One region of the Streptomyces sp. NPDC037126 genome, then DNA from elsewhere that is predicted to be linked to it. Evidence: riboswitches for the same ligand, from Rfam matches in the RefSeq annotation. Region 1 holds a riboswitch; each other region holds the start of a gene.
What was found. Region 1 has a riboswitch for cobalamin ahead of ACZ7FF_RS04670 (cobalamin biosynthesis protein). Riboswitches for the same ligand answer to the same signal wherever they lie in the genome.
Positions count from the first base shown of each region.

Region 2: linked by a shared signal. The riboswitch ahead of ACZ7FF_RS05835 ((2Fe-2S) ferredoxin domain-containing protein) and the one ahead of ACZ7FF_RS04670 (cobalamin biosynthesis protein) in region 1 are both predicted to bind cobalamin.
Region 3: linked by a shared signal. The riboswitch ahead of ACZ7FF_RS24380 (ribonucleoside-diphosphate reductase subunit alpha) and the one ahead of ACZ7FF_RS04670 (cobalamin biosynthesis protein) in region 1 are both predicted to bind cobalamin.
Region 4: linked by a shared signal. The riboswitch ahead of metE (5-methyltetrahydropteroyltriglutamate--homocysteine S-methyltransferase) and the one ahead of ACZ7FF_RS04670 (cobalamin biosynthesis protein) in region 1 are both predicted to bind cobalamin.

Region 1 is NZ_JBVJTD010000001.1:1,016,838-1,020,035, reverse strand. It holds gene ACZ7FF_RS04680 (inorganic phosphate transporter) at 1-700, shown strand, start outside; gene ACZ7FF_RS04675 (hypothetical protein) at 737-964, shown strand; cobalamin riboswitch at 1,110-1,251, shown strand; gene ACZ7FF_RS04670 (cobalamin biosynthesis protein) at 1,350-2,288, shown strand; gene ACZ7FF_RS04665 (cobyric acid synthase) at 2,285-3,198, shown strand, end outside.
Region 2 is NZ_JBVJTD010000002.1:175,300-178,497, forward strand. It holds gene ACZ7FF_RS05825 (enoyl-CoA hydratase/isomerase family protein) at 352-1,428, opposite strand; partial or broken gene ACZ7FF_RS05830 (acyl-CoA dehydrogenase) at 1,425-1,608, opposite strand; gene ACZ7FF_RS05835 ((2Fe-2S) ferredoxin domain-containing protein) at 1,587-1,985, opposite strand; cobalamin riboswitch at 2,047-2,167, opposite strand; partial or broken gene ACZ7FF_RS05840 (LysR family transcriptional regulator) at 2,254-2,610, opposite strand; partial or broken gene ACZ7FF_RS05845 (carbonyl reductase) at 2,607-2,912, shown strand; gene ACZ7FF_RS05850 (sigma-70 family RNA polymerase sigma factor) at 3,165-3,198, opposite strand, start outside.
Region 3 is NZ_JBVJTD010000011.1:187,249-190,446, forward strand. It holds gene ACZ7FF_RS24380 (ribonucleoside-diphosphate reductase subunit alpha) at 1-1,352, opposite strand, end outside; cobalamin riboswitch at 1,478-1,603, opposite strand; gene ACZ7FF_RS24385 (GNAT family N-acetyltransferase) at 1,608-2,162, opposite strand; gene mctP (monocarboxylate uptake permease MctP) at 2,235-3,198, opposite strand, start outside.
Region 4 is NZ_JBVJTD010000002.1:168,700-171,897, forward strand. It holds gene aceB (malate synthase A) at 1-213, shown strand, start outside; gene ACZ7FF_RS05790 (3-hydroxybutyryl-CoA dehydrogenase) at 210-1,079, shown strand; cobalamin riboswitch at 1,256-1,478, shown strand; gene metE (5-methyltetrahydropteroyltriglutamate--homocysteine S-methyltransferase) at 1,650-3,198, shown strand, end outside.

The sequences.
Region 1 (3,198 bases):
GCACGGCACCAACGACGCGCAGAAGACGATGGGCGTCATCACCCTCGCGCTGATCACGGGCGGCGCCATCGCCCCCGGTTCCAACCCTCCCACCTGGGTGATCCTCTCCGCGGGCCTGGCCATCGCGCTCGGCACCTACATCGGCGGCTGGCGCATCATCCGCACCATGGGCAAGGGCCTGACCGACCTGGAGCCGCGCCAGGGCTTCGCCGCCCAGACCAGCGCCGCGACCGCCATCCTGGCCTCCTCCCACCTCGGCTTCTCCCTCTCCACCACCCATGTCGTCTCCGGCTCGGTGATGGGCGCGGGCCTGGGCCGCAAGGGCGGTGTGGTCCGCTGGTCCACCGCGACCCGCATGGCCGTCGCCTGGGTGCTCACCCTGCCGGCCGCCGCCCTGGTCGGCGCGGGCGCCGAGACCGTCACCGGCCTGGGCGGCTGGGGCACCGCCGTCGTCGCCGTCTTCCTGGTCGCCGCGAGCGCCACCATCTGGAAGCTCTCCCGCCGCGAGGTCATCGACCACACGAACGTCAACGCCGTCGACGGGACCGCGGAGCCGGCCGGCGTGGTGACCACCGCCATCGCCGCGGTGACCCCGCCCCCCGTGGGCACGGTCGCCGAGGGCCTGACGGCCACGATCCCCTCCCCGGCCGCCGAACCGGCCACCGCCGCCCCGGCCGCTCCCCCGGCCGCCACCGTCTGACCCGGTCACTCCTCCGGTTACTAAGGAAGCATCCCCATGAAGATCGACTGGGCGGCCATCGGCTCCGTCTTCGGCGTCAGCCTCGTGGCCACCGTGGGCCTGGTGGCCCTGTTCACCCTCGGCATCAGGGGCCTGGCCCGGCGCGAACGCGCCTCGTCCCAGGGCGACTCCGCGGCCCTCGCCGTCACCGGCGCCTACGTCTGCTTCGCGGCCTGCGCGGCGGCGGTGGCGTACGGCTTCTACCTGATCGTGGTCAAGGCCTGACCGGGCATCAGGCCCGAGGCACGACCGAGCAGTCCCGAGAGGCTCCCCTCCACCTGGTGTGGCGGGGAGCCTCTTTCGTACCCGCAGGCACCGCGGTGTGGGGATCGGCACACTCTCCCCTCGCAGGTCAACGGCAAGTTGACGGCCGTTCCGGGTGCGTGGTGGACTGCCCAGGCCATCTACGGCGGCAGAAGAGGAAGCCGGTGCGAATCCGGCGCGGTCCCGCCACTGTCACCGGGGAAGAACCCCCGGGAGCCAGGAACTCTCGCCGCCGGATCTCGCCGTACCAGGGCGCGGACACCCTGAGTGAGGACACGTATCGCGATGCTCGGCTGCCCGAGGACCAGTACCAGGACCGCTTCCGCGCCCACGGCCGGCTGAGCCGATGGGTGCCGATCGCATTTACGCGTACGGCGCCGCCGCCGGCCTTCTCGGTGACCTGCTCCTCGGCGACCCCCGCCGCGGGCATCCGGTCGCCGTGTTCGGACGGGCGGCCGCCGCCGTGGAAGGCGCGCTGTGGCACGACCACCGCGGCTGGGGCGCGCTGCACACCGTCGTGTGCGCCGGCGGCGCCGTAGCCCTCGGCACGGTCGCCGCGCGCGCCGTACGCCCCTCCCCCCTCGCCGGCGTCGCGCTGACCGCCGCCGCCACCTGGGCCGTCGTCGGCGGCACCTCCCTCGCCCGGGAGGCGCGCGCCGTCGGGCGCGCCCTGGAGGCGGGGGACGTCGAGGCGGCCCGGGCCCGACTGCCCCACCTGTGCGGCCGGGATCCCCAGGCCCTGGACGCCGACGGCATCGCCCGGGCCGTGGTCGAGTCCGTCGCCGAGAACACCTCCGACGCCGTCGTGGGCGCCCTGGTGTGGGGCGCCGTGGCCGGGGTGCCCGGGCTGCTCGGGTTCCGCGCGGTCAACACCCTCGACGCGATGGTCGGTCACAGGTCCCCGCGCCACCGCCGCTACGGCTGGGCCTCGGCCCGCCTCGACGACGTCGCCGGCTGGCCGGGGGCCCGGCTGACCGCCGTACTCGCCGCGCTGGCCGGACCCGACCCGCGCGGCGCCGTACGGGCGTGGCGGGCCGACGCGGCGAAGCACCCGAGCCCCAACGCCGGGCCCGTCGAGGCCTCCTTCGCGGGCGCCCTCGGCGTACGCCTCGGCGGGACCCTCTCCTACGGCGGCCGTGTCGAACACCGCCCCGTGCTGGGCGGCGGACGGGCCGTCCGGGTCACCGACATCGACCGGGCCGTACGGCTCTCCCGCCGCGTCGGCCTGCTCGCGCTCGGCGCCACGGTCGCCGCGCGCCGACTCGTGAAGGGACGTGCGAAGTGAGCGGTGGTCTCCTCGTCGCCGGCACCACCTCCGACGCCGGCAAGAGCGTCGTGACGGCCGGGATCTGCCGGTGGCTGGTGCGCCAGGGTGTGAAGGTCGCGCCGTTCAAGGCGCAGAACATGTCCCTCAACTCCTTCGTGACCCGCGAGGGGGCGGAGATCGGGCGGGCCCAGGCCATGCAGGCCCAGGCGTGCCGGATCGAGCCGACCGCGCAGATGAACCCGGTGCTGCTCAAGCCCGGCGGTGAACAGAGCAGCCAGGTGGTGCTGCTGGGCAGACCCGTGGGCGAGCTGAGCGCGCGCGGCTACCACGGGGGGCGCCAGCAGCGGCTGCTGGGCACGGTCCTGGACTGCCTGGCCGAGTTGCGGGGCACGTATGACGCGGTGATCTGTGAGGGGGCGGGCAGCCCGGCGGAGATCAACCTGCGCCGGACCGACATCGTGAACATGGGGATCGCGCGGGGCGCGCGGTTGCCCGTCCTCGTGGTCGGGGACATCGACCGCGGGGGCGTCTTCGCGTCCTTCTTCGGCACGGTCGCCCTGCTCTCGCCCGAGGACCAGGAGCTGGTCGCCGGGTTCCTGGTGAACAAGTTCCGGGGTGACGTCTCCCTGCTGGAGCCCGGGTTGGAGATGCTGAAGGGCCTCACCGGGCGCCCGGCGTACGGCGTACTGCCGTTCCGGCACGGGCTCGGCATCGACGAGGAGGACGGGCTGCGGGTGTCGCTGCGCGGCACCGTCCGGGAGTCCACGGTCGCTCCCCCGCTCGGCGAGGACGTGCTGCGGGTCGCCGTGTGCGCGATCCCGCTGATGTCCAACTTCACCGACGTCGACGCGCTGGCCGCCGAACCGGGCGTCGTGGTGCGCTTCGTGGACCGGCCGGAGGAGCTGGCCGACGCGGACCTGGTCGTCGT
Region 2 (3,198 bases), on a different contig from region 1:
ACCCGCCCTGGGGAGGATCTGTTCACAGTGGCGCGACCGTGCTGGAATTCCACCAGCTTCCTTAGGCCGTCATTACAAACGGAGCGTACGGACCCACGAGATGGTCCGTCAATCGGACAACTGGCCGAGGGGGTGTGGCCCTGAGCACTCACCGCCCTGCGTAGGACCGGTCCCCCTCCCGGCCGGTCGCCCGCACCGTCCGGCCCGTGTCCGCCCACTGGCGCCGGCAGGCCCGCGTCCGCCCTCGGTAGTGAATTCGTACTAGTCGACGGCCAGTTGCGGAGGGGCCGGGCCGCGATCGCGTGGACGGCGTCCTGCGTGCCCGAGCGCGAACGAAGGCACCGGTACGGCTCACCAGGCCGCCTCCGGGGCGGCTTCCGGCCCGGCGAGGCCGAGTTCGTGCTCGCCGAGCGGCGCGAAGAAGCGCTGTACGTCGGCGTCGGTCACCTCGGCCAGGGTGGCGGGCGACCAACGCGGGTCGCGGTCCTTGTCGATGACCTGGGCCCGGATGCCCTCCACCAGGTCGGGGGTGCTCAGGGCGGCGCACGAGACGCGGTACTCCTGGTCGAGGACGCGCTCCAGGGGCCCGAGGCGCCGGGCGCGGCGCACCGCGGCGAGGGTGACCTTCAGCGCGGTCGGCGACTTGGCGAACAGGGTTTCCGCGGCCTCCTTGGCGGCCGGGTCGCCGTGCGCGAGCAGCCGGTCGGTTATCTCCTCGACCGTGTCGGCGGCGTAGCAGTCGTCGATCCACTCCCTGCGCTCCGCCAACTCGCCCCGTGGCACCGGCCGTACATGGCGGGCGAGCGCGTCCCGTACGGGAGTGTCCGCGAGGCCGTCGACGAAGTGCGGGAGCGCGTCGGCCGGTACGAAGTGGTCGGCGAGCCCGCACAGCAGGGCGTCGCCGGCGCCGATCTGCGCGCCGGTCAGGGCCAGATGTGTGCCCAGTTCGCCCGGGGCGAGGGCCAGCAGGTAGGTGCCACCGACGTCCGGGACGAAGCCGATCCCGGTCTCGGGCATGGCGATCCTCGACCGCTCCGTGACGATGCGGACGCTGCCGTGGGCGGAGAGGCCGACCCCGCCGCCCATCACGATGCCGTCCATGACGGCGACGTACGGCTTGGGACAGCGGGCGATCCGGGCGTTGAGGCGGTACTCGTCGCGCCAGAACGCGGCCGACGCGGTGCCGTCGCCGTCGCGGGCGTCGTCGTGGATGCGTCGGATGTCGCCGCCCGCGCACAGGCCGCGCTCCCCGGCGCCCGTGACGACCACGGCCTGCACGGCCGGGTCGTGCTCCCATGTGGTGAGGGCCGCGTCGATGCGGCGGACCATCGTGTGGTTGAGGGCGTTGAGCGCCCTGGGGCGGTTGAGGATGACGTGGGCGGCCCGGCCGGTGGTGCGGAACAGGACGGGTTCGTCGGTAGCGGTCATCCGAGCGCCTCCGTCAGGCCCCGGGCCACGATGACTCGCATGATCTCGTTCGTTCCTTCCAGGATCTGATGGACGTGCGGAGCGCGGACGATCTTCTCGATGCCGGACCCGCCGAGGCGGCTGGAGCGCACGGTCGGCGACCGAGTACCGCCGGGGTCTCAGGAACCCACGGTGCGCCGCGGCGGCTTGAAGGCGTACAGGTCGAGGATGTCCGGCAGCGGTGCCACGCCCGGGCCGCCCGCACGCACCCAGGCGACGATGTCCTCGGTCGCGTCCGCATCGTTGACGAGGCCGAACCAGACCGGCCGCGCACCGGCGGCCCGGCCCGCGGCGGACGGCTGTACGACGACCACGTTGGCCTGGTCGCACACGTCGAGGCACTCCGAGACGCGCACCGGCACCTCGGCCCGCAGCCGCGCGGTCTGCGCCGCGTGGTCGACCCCTGTCACCTTGGGGGTGCCGCAGCAGCAGTCGCGGCAGACGACGACCCGGCACGGCACCGGTTCGCCGCCCTTCGCGGCCCCGCTCGACGTCTCTTCCGTGGGCTTCCCGGGCACGGCGCCGCTCCCCTCTTCCGGGGAGATCCGCCCCGGTGTCGCTCGAGGAGGCGACCGCGTGAGTCTCCTGGCTCCCGGCTCGCCGCTCGCCCCGCCGTGCCACCCGCGTCGCCGCGGTGGCCCGCCCGAACTCACTCGCCGGTCACAGTGGCGGGACCGCGCCGGATTCACACCGGCTTCCTCGGACCGCCGTCGCCTTATGTCGCCGATCATCATCGCATCACGCGGTACCGGCACGACCTCCGGGCGCCGTGCGAGGGGCCCGTCCTCACGACGGCGGTGGTGCGGGAGGCGCGTCCGCCTCCAGGGCGACAGCGCGGAGGATCGCCGCGAGCCGGCCGACCGCCTCGGTCGCCGGGTGGGGAAGCCGGGCCGGGAGCAGGCGCCGCCGCTCCTGGGGACCGCCGCGCACCGGGAGGACGCGGACACCCGGTGGCGCCATGGCGCCGAAGACGGCCGGCACGGTGGTCAGCCCGCAGCCCGCGGCGACGAGCCGGAGCTTGGCCAGCCAGTCGCGGGCGGTGTGGGCGATCTCGGGCCGCTCGTCCAGGCCGGGCCACACGCCCATCGCACGGTCCTCTCCCGAGGAGGAGCCGGCGATCCGGCACTGACCCCGCAGACTCGAAGGTGGCGCAGGTCGCCGCCGTCCGGGCGGTCGCGGCCGAACGCCGCGAGCGCGACCTCGCCACCGGCACCCTCCTCGCCTCGGTCTGCCCCGGCATGGTCGACACCGCGACCTCCCGGCCCTGGTTCAGCGACTACAGCCAGGCGCAGACGCCCTCCGAAGCCGCCCGGGCCGTGCTCGACGTCGTGTTCGCCGAGCACGTCGACCCCGCCCTGTACGGCGAGTTGATCCGCTTCGGCAAGGCCCTGGACTGGCACGACGGCACACCCCCGGTGGAGCAGGACCGGATGCTCAAGCCCTGAGGCCGGCTGCTCGACACGCCTCGGCCTCCCGGGATGTCGACTTCACAGACGGGCAGCCGTCCCGTCGGTCCGTTCCCACGGTCACGTTCCTCCCGGCGGGCGTGTCGTCGTACGCGTCGTGCGCCTCTTTGCGACGCCCGCGGCGGTCGGTACGGGGTCGCGGTGGGCGGTACCGCTGGTCACGGGATGCGGACGCGGTGCGCGCGCCGAACCGGGCAGGAAGCAGCGCCCAGGTTGCATCGATTCTGCGCGTCAGGCCGTCGCGACGCCCGAGTCCTCCAGGCAG
Region 3 (3,198 bases), on a different contig from region 1:
AGGTTGCAGACCGCCGTCTCGCCGTCGTCCGTGACCTCCAGGATCTCCGTGCAGAGGTTGGAGGAGTGGACGACGTGGCCCGGCTCGGCCGTCTGGTTGGCGGTGCGGTTGGCGGCGTCCTTGAAGGTCATCCAGCCGTTGCCGGTCTGCGCGAGGGTGCGCATCATGCGGCCGTACAGCTCGCGCGCCGGGATGGTCTTCTTCGCGAGGCCCTGGCGTTCCGCCTCGCGGTAGGCGGCGTCGAACTCCACGCCCCACAGGTCGACGAGACCGGGCACGTCCGACGGGGAGAACAGCGACCACTGCCCGTCGGCGTTGACCCGGCGCATGAACTCGTCCGGGACCCAGTGCGCGAGGTTCAGGTTGTGGGTGCGGCGGGCGTCCTCACCGGTGTTGTCCCGCAGCTCCAGGAACTCCTCGATGTCGGAGTGCCAGGTCTCCAGGTACACCGCGGCCGCGCCCTTGCGCCGGCCGCCCTGGTTCACGGCGGCCACCGAGGCGTCCAGGGTCTTCAGGAACGGCACGATGCCGTTGGAGTGCCCGTTGGTGCCCCGGATCAGCGAACCGCGGCTGCGGATGCGGGAGTACGACAGACCGATGCCGCCGGCGTGCTTCGACAGGCGGGCGACCTGGTGGTAGCGGTCGTAGATGGAGTCCAGCTCGTCCAGCGGGGAGTCCAGCAGGTAGCAGGACGACATCTGGGGGTGCCGGGTGCCGGCGTTGAAGAGCGTCGGGGAGGAGGGCAGGTAGTCCAGGCGGCTCATGAGCCCGTAGAGCGCGGCGACCTCGTCGACGGAGCGGGCGGTGTCGTCCTCGGCCAGGCCGGCGGCGACCCGCAGCATGAAGTGCTGGGGCGTCTCGACGACCTTGCGGGTGATCGGGTGCCGCAGCAGATAGCGGCTGTGCAGGGTGCGCAGCCCGAAGTAGCCGAAGCGGTCGTCGGCGAGCGGGTCGATCAGGTGGTCCAGCCGGCCGGCGTGCAGCCGGACGAACTCGGCGGTCCGGTCGGCGATCAGGCCTTCCCGGTGGCCGACGGCCACGGACTCGGTGAACGTCGTCACGCCCTGCGAGGCGGCCTCGGCACGGATGGAGACGGTCAGCAGCCGGGCGGCCAGCCGCGAGTAGGCGGGGTCCTCGGAGATGAGACCCGCGGCGGCCTCCGTGGCCAGCTCGCGCAGCTCCGACTCGTCCGCGTGGGCCGACCGGCCGCGCAGCGCGGCGGCGGCGACCCGGCCGGGGTCGGTGTCGGGGAGGTCGGCGGTCAGCTCGGTCAGGGTCCGCAGCAGCGCGGCACCGGGACCGTCGTTCTCCAGACCTGTGGCTGAAGCCGGTTCGGCTGGCGCGATGGTCACGTGGGGCTCTCCCTCGCTCGGCACGGGGGCCTGGCGGAGGGCAGCGGGCAGTCACGAGCGCACACGGCGTCGCGTCCACCGACCCATTCCACGAGGCCCGGACGTCTCAGGGCACCCGGACCGGACGGCCGGGCGCGCTGCCGGCAGGTCCTCGGACTGACACGGGCGTGCGCAATGCACGCAAGTACACCGTTGCGGGACAGTTCCGGATTCGCACCGGATTCCCCTGCGGCGACAGCGAGCATGAGCATACATCTAGTGCCGGGCTGTCGTGTCACCCCCAGATGTTGTGTCGAGGTGGTTTCGGAGTGTCAGCTCGTAGGTGAGAAGGGTGATGTCGTCCAGGTGCGGCACGGGATTCCAGTCCCGCTCCGGCGTGCGAACGAAGCCGAGGCGTTCGTAGAGCCGGTGGGCGCTGTGCATGGAGCGCTGGCTCGACAGCACGACGGAGGTGCAGCCCTCCGTGCCGCGGGCACGGTCGAGGCAGGCCCTGACGAGGGCCTCGCCGACGCCCTGCCCGCGCACGCCGCGCGCGACGGCCAGCGCCCGGATCTCGGCCTCCCCGGGACCCGCGATGTCGGCGACGGGGCCGCCGTCGGGGACGAAGGTGACGCCGCCGAGCAGCTCGCCGTCGCGCACCGCCACGAGCACCTCGGCGGCGGCGGCCCGCTTCGCGACGTCCCTCAGCACGGGCAGGTACGCGTCGTCCTCGCCGTAGTCGAGGAGGCCGTCGTCGAGGTAGGCCCGGGCGGTGAGTTCACCGAGGGCGGCGTGCTCGTCGGGGGTGCTCTGCCGGATCACGATGTCCATGGCACCGAGTCTGGTGCACGGACACGGCGACGGGCCGCCGGATTTCCCGGCGGCCCGTCGTGCGGCGGTCGCTCAGTGACCGGTGCCCGCGGTCGCCGGGGGCAGCTCCACCTGGACACCGGCGTCGCCGGCGTCCGCGGTGTAGTCGTCCGCGGTGGTCTCGTCGACGCCCTCAGGGGCCTTCACGGCCTTCAGGACGAAGGTGAGGACCACGGTCACCACCACGTTGAGCACGAAGGCCGTGAGGCCGATGTAGCCGATCTCGCCGATGCCCGGGATCTCCTTCGCGGAACCCCCGAAGTGCTTCTGGGTCGGCGAGGCGACGCCGTACGCGGCGACCGTTCCGTAGACCATGCCGACCGCCCAGCCGGCGAGCAGGGCCCAGCGGTGGAACCAGCGGGTGAACAGGCCGCCGACCAGCGCCGGGAAGGTCTGCAGGATCCAGATGCCGCCCAGCAGCTGGAAGTTGATGGCGACCGTCTTGTCCATGGTGAGGACGAAGGCCAGCGCGCCCACCTTCACCAGCAGCGAGACGAGCTTGGAGACCTGGGCCTCCTGCTTCGGCGTGGCGTCCGGCTTGATGAAGTCCTTGTAGATGTTGCGGGTGAACAGGTTCGCGGCCGCGATCGACATGATGGCCGCGGGGACCAGGGCGCCGATGCCGATGGCGGCGAAGGCCACGCCCGCGAACCAGTCCGGGAACATGTCCTCGAACAGCTGCGGGATGGCCAGCTGGCCGTTGGTGACCTTCACCCCGGCCGCGATCGCCATGAAGCCCAGCAGGGCCAGCAGGCCGAGCATGAGGGAGTACAGCGGCAGGATCGTGGTGTTGCGCCGGATCACCTCACGGCTCTTGGAGGAGAGCGTCGCGGTGATCGAGTGCGGGTACATGAACAGGGCGAGCGCCGAGCCGAGGGCCAGGGTGGCGTACGTCCACTGGCCCGCCTCCGGGGGCGCGAGCGCGCCGCGCGTCTTGCCGGTGGCCGGGTTGACCTGGCTGAGCGCGTGGCCCGCCTTGGCGAAGACGTCGTCGAAG
Region 4 (3,198 bases), on a different contig from region 1:
CAGTGGCTGCGGCACCGGGTGATCGAGCGGGAGACGGTCCGGGAGGCACTGGACGACGAGATCGCCGCGCTGGGCGCCGAGTACCCGTGGGCACCGGTCGACGACGTCCGTGCGCTCTTCGAACGGACCGTGCTCTCGGGCGAGTTGCCGCTGTTCTTCACCCCGGACGCGTACACGCGGCACCTCGTGCGGCGGGCGGAGGCCGGAGCGTGAGCGGGGACGTCCGACGGGTCGGTGTGGTCGGCGGCGGCCAGATGGGCGCCGGCATCGCCGAGGTCTGCGCACGGGCCGGCCTCGACACCATGGTGTGCGAGGTGGACGCGGTCGCGGCCCGCGCCGCACGGAAGCGCGTGGCCGCATCGCTCGAACGCGCCGTGCGGCGCGGCAAACTGGAGGAGACCGCCGCCGCGGACGCGCTCGCCCGCATGGTCTTCACCGGCAGCCTCGACGACCTCGCCGACCGGCAGCTCGTCGTCGAGGCGGTCGTGGAGAACGCGGAGGCCAAGACCGGGATCTTCGCCGCCCTCGACAAGATCGTCGAGGACCCGGCGGCCGTTCTCGCGACCAACACCTCCTCCCTGCCGATCATGCGTCTGGGCATGGCGACCGGCCGCGCCGACCGGGTCGTGGGCCTGCACTTCTTCAACCCCGTGCCGGTGCTGCCCCTGGTCGAGGTGGTGACCTCCCTGCACACGTCACCGGAGACGGTCGCCGCGGCGGTGGACTTCGCGGCCGGCGCGCTCGGCAAGACGGTGGTCCACTCGCGGGACCGGTCGGGCTTCGTCATCAACGCGCTGCTCATCCCGTACCTCCTGGCGGCGGTCCGGATGGCCGAGTCCGGCTTCGCGACGGCGGCGGACATCGACACGGGCATGGAACTGGGCTGCGCGCACCCCATGGGCCCGCTGAGGCTCGCGGACCTGATCGGCCTGGACACCGTCGCGTCGATCGCCGAGTCGCTCTACGCCGAGTTCCGCGAACCCCTCTACGCCCCTCCACCACTGCTCCAGCGCATGGTGGAGGCGGGGCTCCTCGGCCGGAAGTCGGGCCGCGGGTTCCACATCCACGACCAGGACTGAGGGCCTGGTACGACGCGGGCCGAGGGGGCCCGCAACGCCGGGGTGAGGGTCCCGGCGGGGGCATCACAGGGGCAGGGCGGGAAGCGCGTGCGGCGCTTCCCGCCCTGTGGCATGCCCGTCCCGCCGCACCGTCCGGATGGTGGACGTCCGCCTCCCCCCGGGCACGGCGAACCCGTAGGGTGGCCGGAGCAGCTGGTTCGCCCCGTCAGCCAGGCGGGATGCGTCGCAAGAGGGAACCCGGTGGGAATCCGGGACTGCCCCGCAGCGGTGAGCGGGAACGACCGCCGTCATACGCACTGAGCCCGACGAAAAGGGCCTGGGAAGCGACGGCCAGTAGGTGTCTCGTACGACAGAGACGTGCCCGCGAGTCCGAAGACCTGCCAACTGCCCGCGTACGGACCGTTCCGTGCGCGGACATCCCGGTGACCTCGAGGGCGGGTCGGCGAACACACCAGGCGGACGACCGCGCAGACCGCGCGCGCGGGGTCGGGTTCCGCCCGGTTCGTCATCCCTTCGCGCTCTCGTCCCGTCCCCGGGACCTCAGGGATTCATCTCGCGAAGGAGATCTCCGTGACCAGCGAGTCCGCAGCCGCGGCAGCACGCGCCACCGTGTACGGCTACCCCCGCCAGGGCCAGGGCCGGGAACTGAAGAAGGCGATCGAGGGCTACTGGAAGGGCCGCGTCACCGCCGGCGCCCTCCGCGCCACCGCCGCCGAACTCCGCCGCGGGAACTGGCGGCAGCTGGCCGAGGCCGGCATCGACGAGGTGCCGACCGGCGACTTCTCGTACTACGACCACCTCCTGGACACGACCGTGATGGTCGGCGCGATCCCCGCCCGCCACCGGGACGCCGTCACCGCCGACGCCCTGGACGGCTACTTCGCCATGGCCCGCGGCACCCAGGAGGTGGCGCCGCTGGAGATGACCAAGTGGTTCGACACCAACTACCACTATCTCGTACCCGAGTTGGGGCCTGACACGGTGTTCGCCGCCCACTCCGCCAAGCAGGTCGGTGAGCTGACCGAGGCCCTGGCGCTCGGTCTCACCGCCCGGCCCGTGCTCGTGGGTCCCGTCACCTACCTGCTGCTGGCCAAACCGGCTCCCGGCGTCGCCACGGACTTCGACCCCCTCACCCTGCTGGACCGGCTGCTGCCGGTGTACGCCGAGGTACTCGCCGACCTCCGGGCCGCCGGCGCCGAATGGGTGCAGCTCGACGAGCCGGCCCTGGTCCAGGACCGCACCCCCGCCGAGCTGAACACCGCCGCCCGCGCCTACCGCGACCTCGGCGCCCTGACCGACCGTCCGAAGCTCCTGGTGGCCTCCTACTTCGACCGCCTCGGCGACGCCCTGCCGGTGCTCGCCAAGGCCCCGGTCGACGGGCTCGCGCTCGACTTCACCGAGGCCGCCGCGGCCAATCTGGACGCGCTCGCGGCCGTCGGCGGCCTGCCCGGCAAGCGCCTGGTCGCGGGTGTCGTCAACGGCCGCAACATCTGGGTCAACGACCTCGGCGGGTCCCTGTCCACGCTCGGCACGCTGCTGGGCCTGGCCGGCCGGGTCGACGTCTCCGCCTCCTGCTCCCTCCTCCACGTGCCGCTGGACGCCGCGGCCGAGCGGGACATCGAGCCGCAGATCCTGCGCTGGCTCGCCTTCGCCAAGCAGAAGACGCGGGAGATCGTCACCCTCGCCCGGGGCCTCGCCCAGGGCACCGACACGATCGCCGCCGAACTCTCGGCGAACCGGGCCGACCTCGCCTCCCGGGCGGGTTCCCCGATCACCCACGACCCGGCCGTCCGAGCCCGCACCGGCGCGGTCACCGAGGCCGACGCCCGGCGCTCCCAGCCGTACTCCGAGCGCACCGCCGCCCAGCGCACCCGGCTCGGCCTGCCCCTGCTGCCCACCACCACCATCGGCTCGTTCCCGCAGACCGGCGAACTGCGCACCGCCCGCGCCGACCTGCGGTCCGGCCGGATCGACACGGCCGGGTACGAGGAGCGGGTCAGGGCGGAGATCCAGGAGGTGGTCTCCTTCCAGGAGAAGGCCGGCCTCGACGTCCTGGTCCACGGCGAGGCCGAACGCAACGACATGGTCCAGTACTTCGCGGAGCAGCTGACCGGCTACC